DNA from 2 places in the Rhizobium sp. RAF36 genome. Region 2 is predicted to be linked to the other one. Evidence: predicted binding sites of a transcription regulator. Region 2 holds the regulator's gene; the other holds the start of a gene.
The links. The regulator LexA, encoded in region 2, represses DNA repair genes until DNA is damaged. The targets are predictions, from matches to a motif close to TGTTCNNNNTGTGTTCNG.

Region 1: AB4Z25_RS07175 (YifB family Mg chelatase-like AAA ATPase) is a predicted target of LexA. The motif match lies at 2,417-2,434, and genes of this name have one in related genera.

Annotation. Positions count from the first base shown of each region.
Region 1 covers NZ_JBFREC010000002.1:250,652-255,074, forward strand. The annotation lists gene AB4Z25_RS07160 (sn-glycerol-3-phosphate ABC transporter ATP-binding protein UgpC) at 1-694, shown strand, start outside; gene AB4Z25_RS07165 (cupin domain-containing protein) at 795-1,298, shown strand; gene gshB (glutathione synthase) at 1,396-2,343, shown strand; gene AB4Z25_RS07175 (YifB family Mg chelatase-like AAA ATPase) at 2,521-4,053, shown strand; gene cysK (cysteine synthase A) at 4,227-4,423, opposite strand, start outside.
Region 2 covers NZ_JBFREC010000001.1:957,633-962,055, reverse strand. The annotation lists gene AB4Z25_RS04795 (ComEC/Rec2 family competence protein) at 115-2,319, shown strand; gene lexA (transcriptional repressor LexA) at 2,300-3,013, opposite strand; gene AB4Z25_RS04785 (VOC family protein) at 3,218-4,096, shown strand; gene kdsA (3-deoxy-8-phosphooctulonate synthase) at 4,093-4,423, shown strand, end outside.

The DNA of each region.
Region 1 (4,423 bases), on a different contig from region 2:
CGGTCAGCGCCAGCGCGTCGCCATGGGCCGCGCCATCGTTCGCAAGCCTGCCGTCTTCCTCTTCGACGAGCCGCTGTCAAACCTCGATGCCAAGCTGCGCGTCTCGATGCGCGGCGAGATCAAGCGTCTGCAGCGCCGCCTCGGCACCACCTCGATCTATGTCACCCACGACCAGCTGGAAGCGATGACGCTGGCGGACCGCCTCGTCGTCCTGAATGGCGGCGAGATCGAACAGATCGGCGCGCCGCTCGACGTCTACCACACCCCGGCCTCCACCTTCGTCGCCAGCTTCATCGGCTCACCGGCCATGAACCTCCTGAAGGCCGAACTGCATGGCGACAAGCTGGCGATCGGCCCTAGCCTGATCGACCTCGCAGGCAACGCTCCGGCCTCCGGTCCCGTTACCATCGGCATGCGCGCCGAGGACCTGCGTCTCGCGCGGGCAGATGAATATGCGATGCCGCTCGCCGTTGAATATGTCGAGGAATTGGGCTCGCAGCGCCTCGTCCACGGAATGCTCGGCGATCAGCAGCTGACTGCTGTCGTCTCGCCGGAAACGCCGATCGCCAGTGAAATGCGCTTCGTCATCGCTCCCGAAAAGCTGCACTTCTTCGCAGCCGATAGCGGCAAGCGGATCGGTGCCGGCGTCGCGGCCAGCACAAGCGCGCCTGTCGCCGCCGAGCCAGTCCAGTAGGCTTCGTCAGGATCCGTTAAAATTTTAGCGGCTGCTTGAACGCCTCTCTTACGACTTGTCTGTTATTCCGCGAACATTGGGGTAGCAAACGGGGTGTTTCATGGCCTGGAAGCTGATGCTTGCAAGTGCGGTTGCAATGGCTGCGCGCACGGTGCCATATGCCGTGGCGATGTCGCGCGGCAAATCCTTCATCGCGCATTCGAGCGATCATCTGCCGATGAAATCGACGCCGATCAACCCGGACTGGGTGGTCAGTGGTGACCCGCAGGCCCGCACCGCCGAGCATTCACGCGGCCATGACGAAGCCTCGCTGACGGCGATATGGGATTGTACGGCAGGCGAGTTCCGCTGGTTCTTCGGCTGGGACGAGACCGTGATGATCATCGAAGGAGAGGTCCATATCACCGCCGAAGATGGCACCGAGCGCACACTCCGCGCCGGCGACGTCGCCTTCTTTGCCGGCGGCACCTGGGCCAGCTGGCGGGTCGACAACTACGTTCGCAAGGTTGCCTTCCTGCGCAAGCCGTTTCCGGCGCCTGTCGCGATTGCCTACCGTCTCCGCAACATGCTGCGCAACGGCGGCCAGCAAGGACTCGCCGCCTGAAAAAATCATTGATAGAGGTGCCGGGAAGCCCTTGATTGGCCGTTGCGTTCAGCCGTCTTGCGACCTACATCTGTCCGGCATTCAGTGAGGGACGGAAATGGCCAAGATCAAGAACGTAGCGGTCCAGATGGACCATGTTTCGGGTATCAACATCGCAGGCGATTCCACCTTCGCCATGAGCCTTGAGGCGCAGACCCGGGGCTACAAGCTCTTTCACTACACGCCGGATCGGCTGAGTTTCCGCGACGGCCAGGTCTTCGCCTCGGTCGAGCCTATGGTGCTGCGCGACGTCAAGGGCGACCATTTCGAGCTCGGCGCGCCCGAGCGCATCGATCTCGCGACCATGGATGTCGTCCTGCTGCGTCAGGATCCGCCCTTTGACATGGCCTACATCACCTCGACGCATCTGCTCGAGCGCATCCACCCGAAGACGCTCGTCGTCAACGATCCGGTCTGGGTGCGCAATTCGCCGGAAAAGATCTTCGTCACCGAGTTCGCTGATCTGATGCCGAAGACGCTGATCACCAAGGATGCCGCCGAAATCCGCCGCTTCCGCGATGAGATGGGCGACATCATCCTCAAGCCGCTCTATGGCAATGGCGGCGCCGGTGTCTTCCATTCGACCAAGGACGACCGCAACCTTTCCTCGCTGCTCGAAATGTTTGGCCAGCTGTTCCGTGAACCCTTCATCGCCCAGCAATATCTGCCTGACGTGCGCAAGGGCGACAAGCGGATCATCCTCGTCGACGGCGAGCCTGTCGGTGCCATCAACCGCGTTCCGGCCGAGCATGACAGCCGCTCCAACATGCATGTCGGCGGCCGCGCCGAGGCGACCGAGCTGACCGCGCGCGAGAAGGAAATCTGCAAGCGCATCGGCCCGGCTCTGAAGGAGCGCGGCTTCTTGCTGGTCGGCATCGACGTCATCGGCGAATACATGACGGAGATCAACGTCACCTCTCCGACCGGCTTACGCGAAGTCGCGAAGTTCGGCGGCGCCGATATTGCCAGCCTTCTCTGGGATGCCATCGAGCGCAAGCGTACCTAAAACGGGTGTTTTGTTCTCATTTTGATGAGCCAATACAACCCGCTGCAACCTGAACGCAGCGGGTGCGGGAATCTGTTCGTTTATTGTTCTTGTTTTATTCTGTTTTCCATGCCAGATTGCAATTGGCGGCCATGATGGGTCGTAAAACGCGATGTAGTTGGTTGCGGGGGCAGGGGCATGGTCGCGCGCGTCAGTACGGTTGCATTTCAGGGCATTGAAGGTGTGCCGGTCGAAGTCCAGGTGATGGTCGCTCCGGGCAAGGTCGGCATGCAGATCGTCGGTCTTCCCGACAAGGCCGTAGCGGAAAGCCGCGAGCGGGTTCAGGCCGCCCTTCATGCGTCGGGGCTGGCGCTTCCGGCCAAGCGGGTCACCGTCAATCTGGCACCTGCCGATCTTCCGAAGGAAGGCTCGCATTTCGATCTGCCGATCGCGCTCGGCCTAATGGCGGCGCTCGGCGCCATTCCCGGCGATGCGCTTGCGGATTATGTCGTGCTCGGCGAGCTCAATCTGGATGGCACGATAGCCCCGGTTGCCGGCGCGCTTCCGGCGGCGATCGGTGCCAACGGTCTTGGTAAGGGCCTGATCTGCCCGGCCGACAGCGGCCCGGAAGCGGCCTGGGCCGGGACCGGCCTTGATATACTGGCACCGAGAAGCCTGATCGCTCTCGCCAATCATTTCCGCGGCACGCAGGTTCTGTCGCGCCCCGAGCCGTCGATCCGCGCCAACGCTGCCAACCTGCCCGATCTCGCCGATATCAAGGGTCAGGAAAGCGCCAAGCGCGCGCTCGAGGTCGCCGCTGCCGGAAATCATAATTTGCTGATGGTTGGGCCTCCCGGCTCGGGCAAATCAATGCTCGCAGCGCGGCTGCCATCGATCCTGCCGCCGCTTTCGGCTGCCGAGCTACTCGAGGTCTCGATGATTCACTCGATCGCCGGGCAGCTCTCCGGCGGCAAGCTTTCCGATCGCCGTCCATTCCGTACCCCGCACCACTCGGCGACCATGGCCGCCATGGTCGGCGGCGGTCTGCGGGCGAGGCCCGGTGAGGCGTCGCTTGCCCATCACGGCGTCCTCTTTCTCGATGAGTTTCCGGAATTCTCGCCGCAGGCGCTCGATGCATTGCGTCAGCCGCTGGAAACCGGCGAATGCATCATCGCCCGCGCCAATCACCGGGTCTCCTATCCGGCCAGTATCCAGCTGGTCGCCGCCATGAACCCCTGCCGCTGCGGCATGGCCGGAGAGCCCGGCCACAGCTGCGCCCGTGGCCCTCGCTGCCAGTCCGACTATCAGGGGCGGATCTCCGGCCCGCTGATGGATCGCATCGATATCCGCATCGACGTACCGGCCGTGGCCGCGACCGACCTGATCCGGCCGATGCCAGCCGAGGCGAGCAGCACGGTGGCCGCCCGCGTCGCGCGCGCGCGAGACTTGCAGGCCGACCGGTTCATCGCTGCAGGCCTCGGCGGCATCGTCACCAACGCGCGCTGCTCGACGGCGCTCATCGAGAAATACGCCGAACCGGATGCCGGCGGCTTGCAGCTGTTGCGGGATGCGGCGGAGAAGATGCGCTTCTCCGCCCGCGGCTATCATCGCGTTCTGAAAGTCGCGCGTACGCTCGCCGATCTCGATGGAAAGACAACGGTTGGTCGTATCCATCTGGCTGAAGCGATCTCCTATCGGATCGCGGGCGAGCGGCTGACGGCTGCAGCATGAAGGGAAGCGAATAGCGAATAGAAAAAGAAAAGCTTGCTTAGCACTCAGGGCCGAGCAAGCTTCGCTATTCGCTATTCGCTATTCGCTATTCGCTATTCGCTATTCGCTATTCGCTATTCGCTATTCGCTATTCGCTATTCGCTATTCGCTATTCGCTATTCGCTATTCGCTGATCAGCTCCCGAGCCCATCAAATAGCGCCGTCGAAAGATAGCGCTCGGCAAAGGACGGGATGATCACCACGATGGTCTTGCCGGCATTTTCCTCGCGGCTGCCGACCTTGATGGCGGCGGCAAGCGCCGCACCGGACGAGATGCCGACCGGCACGCCTTCGAGCCTGGCGACCAGACGGGCGGTTTCCATGGCCAATG
Region 2 (4,423 bases):
GTTAATCTAGGTCACCGCCGGCAGCTTTCTATTCATGCTCTTCGGTCGCTGCAGCGCCGTGTTGCGCAAAGCCTGCCGGCCTGCGCTATCGAAGAGCTGGCTTATGGCGGCCGCATGTTGTTTGCGCCGGTGGCGCTCGGACTGGGCTCCGTTCTCTGGTTTGCCTGCGGCGCAGACATTTCACCGGCTGTGCCGCTTTCATGCGCGGTCGTGCTGCTTCTGCTGCTCGCCGTGACCGATCGCGGCCGGGAGTGGAGCCGGATCTGCGTGGCCTCCATGACGTTGATCGCTGTTGGCATCCTCGCCGCACAATTCGAGACCTGGAGAGCCGGTACTGTCGTTCTCGATTCGGCGGTAACGACGACGCTGACAGGCCGCGTAGAGCGGCGGGAAAGCGATGGCCGCGGCGGCTGGCGGTATCTGTTGGCGCTCAAGGCGACGGAGAACCCGGCGCTGAAGCGGCTGCCAGAGCAGGTGACCGTGATTGCGCGCGGCCAGAAAGCGGAGTTCGAAACCGGGACTTGGCTGAAGGGCAGGGCAAGGCTGACGCCGCCCTCAGGGCCCGCTCTTCCCGGCCTCAACGACTTTTCGTTCGGTGCCTATTTCGACGGCGTCGGTGGCAACGGTTTCTTTTATGGTGCCCCTGCCGTGGTTCCGGCGGACGAACCCGGGTCCGCATCGATGCAGGATCGCGCGCTTGAATGGCTCTACCGCTTGAGAAGCGGCATCGGCGACCGTATTAGAGGCATCCTGCCTGGCGACACCGGCGCTTTTGCCGCCGCTCTGGTCACGGACGAGCGCCGCGCCATTTCGAGCGAGACGACCGAGGCGCTGCGCCAATCGGGCCTTGCGCATATCATTGCCATTTCCGGTCTCAACATGGCGCTGTCGGCAGGCATCTTCTTCGTCGGCTTCCGCACCGTGCTCAGCCTGCTTCCGGCTGTCGTCCAGGCCTATCCCGTCAAGAAGATCGCCGCAGCCGGTGCGCTTGCCGCCGTCACCGCCTATTTCCTGATCTCGGGCTTCGCAGTCTCCGCCGAGCGCGCCTTCATCATGATGGCGATCATGCTGGCGGCGGTCTTCTTCGACCGGCCGTCGATCAGTCTGCGCAACGTAACCCTATCGGCGCTGGTGATCATTGTCCTCTCACCCTCGGAGATCATGGGGCCAAGCTTCCAGATGTCCTTCGCCGCGACACTGGCCCTCGTCGCGGGCTATGCGCTCTGGAAGGAGAGGCCGGTGCGCGACCGGCCCTTCGCAAAGTTTCGCGCCGTCAGGATGCTGTCTTCCGCCGCCGCGTTCTTCGGCGGCATCCTGCTGACCTCCGTCATCGGCGGCTTCTCGACTGCATTGTTCTCGGTCGAGCACTTCCACCGGCTGACGGCCTATGGCCTGCCAGCCAATCTCGCCGCAATGCCGATTATCTCCTTCATCATCATGCCGTTCGGCCTCATTGCCATGCTGTTGATGCCCTTCGGCCTCGATGTATGGGCGTGGCAAGTGACGGGTTTCGGGCTCGATCTGGTGATCGCCATTGCCAGGACGGTTGCCTCATGGGGCGGCGATATCGGCGTCGGGCGCCTGGCGTTTTGGTACTTTCCCGCGGCGGTGACAGGTTTCCTGCTGCTGACTTTGCTGCGCAGCCGCATGCGCCATCTCGGCACCGCGATCTTGGTGGCATCGACGACAGCAGCCGCGATGTTAGGAGGCCCTCCGCCGCCGAAAATCGTGATTGCCGAGGACGGGAGCATGGCGGGCATCGTCAGTGACAACGGCCTCGCCACCAATCGCGAGCGGCCACCGGGCTTCATCTTTGATCAATGGAGGCGCGCTCTGGTGATCGATAAGCATTTGTCACCGGCGTTCCCGGCGCTCCCGGATATTCCCACCGCACCGCGCGGTGAAAGGCTGAAACTGACGGAGGCACAGCAGAACGACACCATGAACGCGATCAAGGCCAGTGCGACGGGCGAGCGCTTCTCATGCGTGAAAAAGTCCTGGTGTACGGCGAAGCTCGACAACGGTTCGATCCTGACCGTGATCGAGAATGCGGCGTTCCTTGGCCCAGCCTGCGACATATCCGATATCGTCGTCACACCAGTTCGCCTGCGCCTCGATACCTGCCGCTCAGGCGCCCTGCTTTTCACCGGGGAGACACTGCGAAAGACAGGCGCTGTCGAGCTTCGTTTCCCCAATGGGATCGCCGAAATCACCACATCATTCGAGGGTCTCGACCGGCCCTGGATCCGCCACCGCGCCTACGATTGGCGCAGCGGCACTTTTGGTGAAAGCGAGACGCTCAGTGATAGCGGCGGATAAGGCCAACGAGCTTGCCCTGAACCTTGACGCGGTCCGGTCCGAAAATACGGGTTTCGTAAGCCGGGTTGGCAGCTTCGAGCGCAACGGATGCACCCTTGCGGCGAAAGCGCTTCAGCGTTGCCTCTTCGTCATCGACGAGAGCAACGACGATATCACCGGCATTGGCGGTATTGGTGTTGCGGATGATGACCGTATCGCCGTCGAAGATGCCGGCCTCGATCATCGAGTCGCCCTTGACCTCAAGAGCATAATGTTCACCGTTTCCGAGCATGTCGGCGGGAACAGTGATGTCGTGTGTGTTCTGCTGGATCGCCGAAATCGGCACACCGGCTGCGATCCGGCCCATGACCGGCACCGAGATCGACGTGTGATTGTCCTCGTTCGCAGGCTTCGGCGGCGCGACCGGCTGCGGCTTGCCGAGGCTGCCTTCGATGACGCTCGGCGAGAAGCCGCGGCGCGGCTGGATGCTCGGGCTGTAGGCTTCCGGAAGCTTGATGACCTCGAGTGCGCGCGCCCTGTTCGGTAGGCGGCGAATGAAGCCACGTTCTTCCAAAGCCGTGATCAGGCGATGGATGCCCGACTTGGAAGCCAGGTCGAGCGCGTCCTTCATTTCGTCGAAGGACGGCGGTACGCCGGACTCCTTCATCCGCTCGTGAATGAAGAGGAGAAGCTCCTGTTGTTTGCGCGTCAGCATCGAAGTCTTTCCCCAGATTCGTGAAACAAAGCCAGAACGGACACTATATGTTCCATATGTGTTCCGCAAGTGCCTAAATATTGGTAAAACTTCCGATGATTTTTCGTCGTTTTTGAAAGTTTATTTGCCGGATTGGTGATCCACGCTTGCGCTTTACCAGGCAGGGCGTGCAAATCTCTGCCGGCTTCACCGGAGGGAACCGCCATGACGCATCCGCTCGATCATCTGGTACTGCCCGTCACCCATATAGATGTTGCCCGCGAGCGACTCGGCCGTCTCGGTTTCACCGTCGCGGCCGATGGCCGTCATCCGTTCGGAACGGAGAATGCCTGCATCTTCCTTGCCGACAGGACCTACCTCGAACCGCTCGGTGTCGCCAACCAGGCGGAGTGCGACGCGGCCGTCGCGAAGGGCAACAGCTTCGTCGCCCGCGATCAGGCCTTCCGCTTCCGCTGCGGCGATGACGGCTTTTCGGCCATCGTCTTCGGCACCGATGATGCCGATGCGGACAAGGCTGCCTATGATGGCGCGCAGCTGAGCGGCGGTGATATGGTCGAATTCTCGCGGCCGATCGTCATGCCCGACGAAACACAGGCAACGGGCGCCTTCAAGCTCGCCTTTGCCGCCGATCTCCGGGCGCCCGATGTCTTCTTCTTCGCCTGCCAGCGGGTCAACGCCTTTCCGGCCGATCGCAAGGCACTGGAAACCCATGCAAACGGCGTCATCGGCATCAGCGAGATTGCCCTGAGCGCTGAGGATCCGCAGGCCTTCGCCGAATTTCTTGAGACAGCCAGCGGTGGAGCTGAGCCTAGGGAGGCGGCACTCGGCCTATCCTTCGAATTACCGAACGGGAAACTTTCCATCTTCTCGAACGAGGGCATGGAGGCCTATTTCGATGCGGAGCCACTTGGGACCGATAACGGCCTCAGGGCGCGCGCAATCGTGTTTTCGGTCGGTGATCTGGCCGTGACAGCGGCGCATTTGGCTGCTAACGGGATCACCCATGTCAGTATGAGCAATCGTCTATTGGTGAAGCCGGCGCCGGGACAAGGCGCGATCTTTGCCTTCGAGGAGATCCAATGAGCAACACCAATGCAGAAGTCGTCGCCGGCGAGGGTGCTGGCCGCGTCACATTTTCGAATACGGGCAAGCTGTCGCTGATTGCCGGTCCCTGCCAGATGGAAAGCCGCGACCACGCTTTCATGGTCGCCGGTGTTCTGAGCGAACTCTGCAAGTCGCTCGGTATCGGCCTCGTCTATAAGTCGTCTTTCGACAAGGCGAACCGCACATCGCTTTCCGCCGAGCGCGGCATCGGTCTTGAAAAGGCGCTCGAAGTCTTCTCCGATCTGAAGAAGGAATTCGGCTTCCCTGTTTTGACCGACATTCACACGGAAGAGCAGTGCGAGCAGG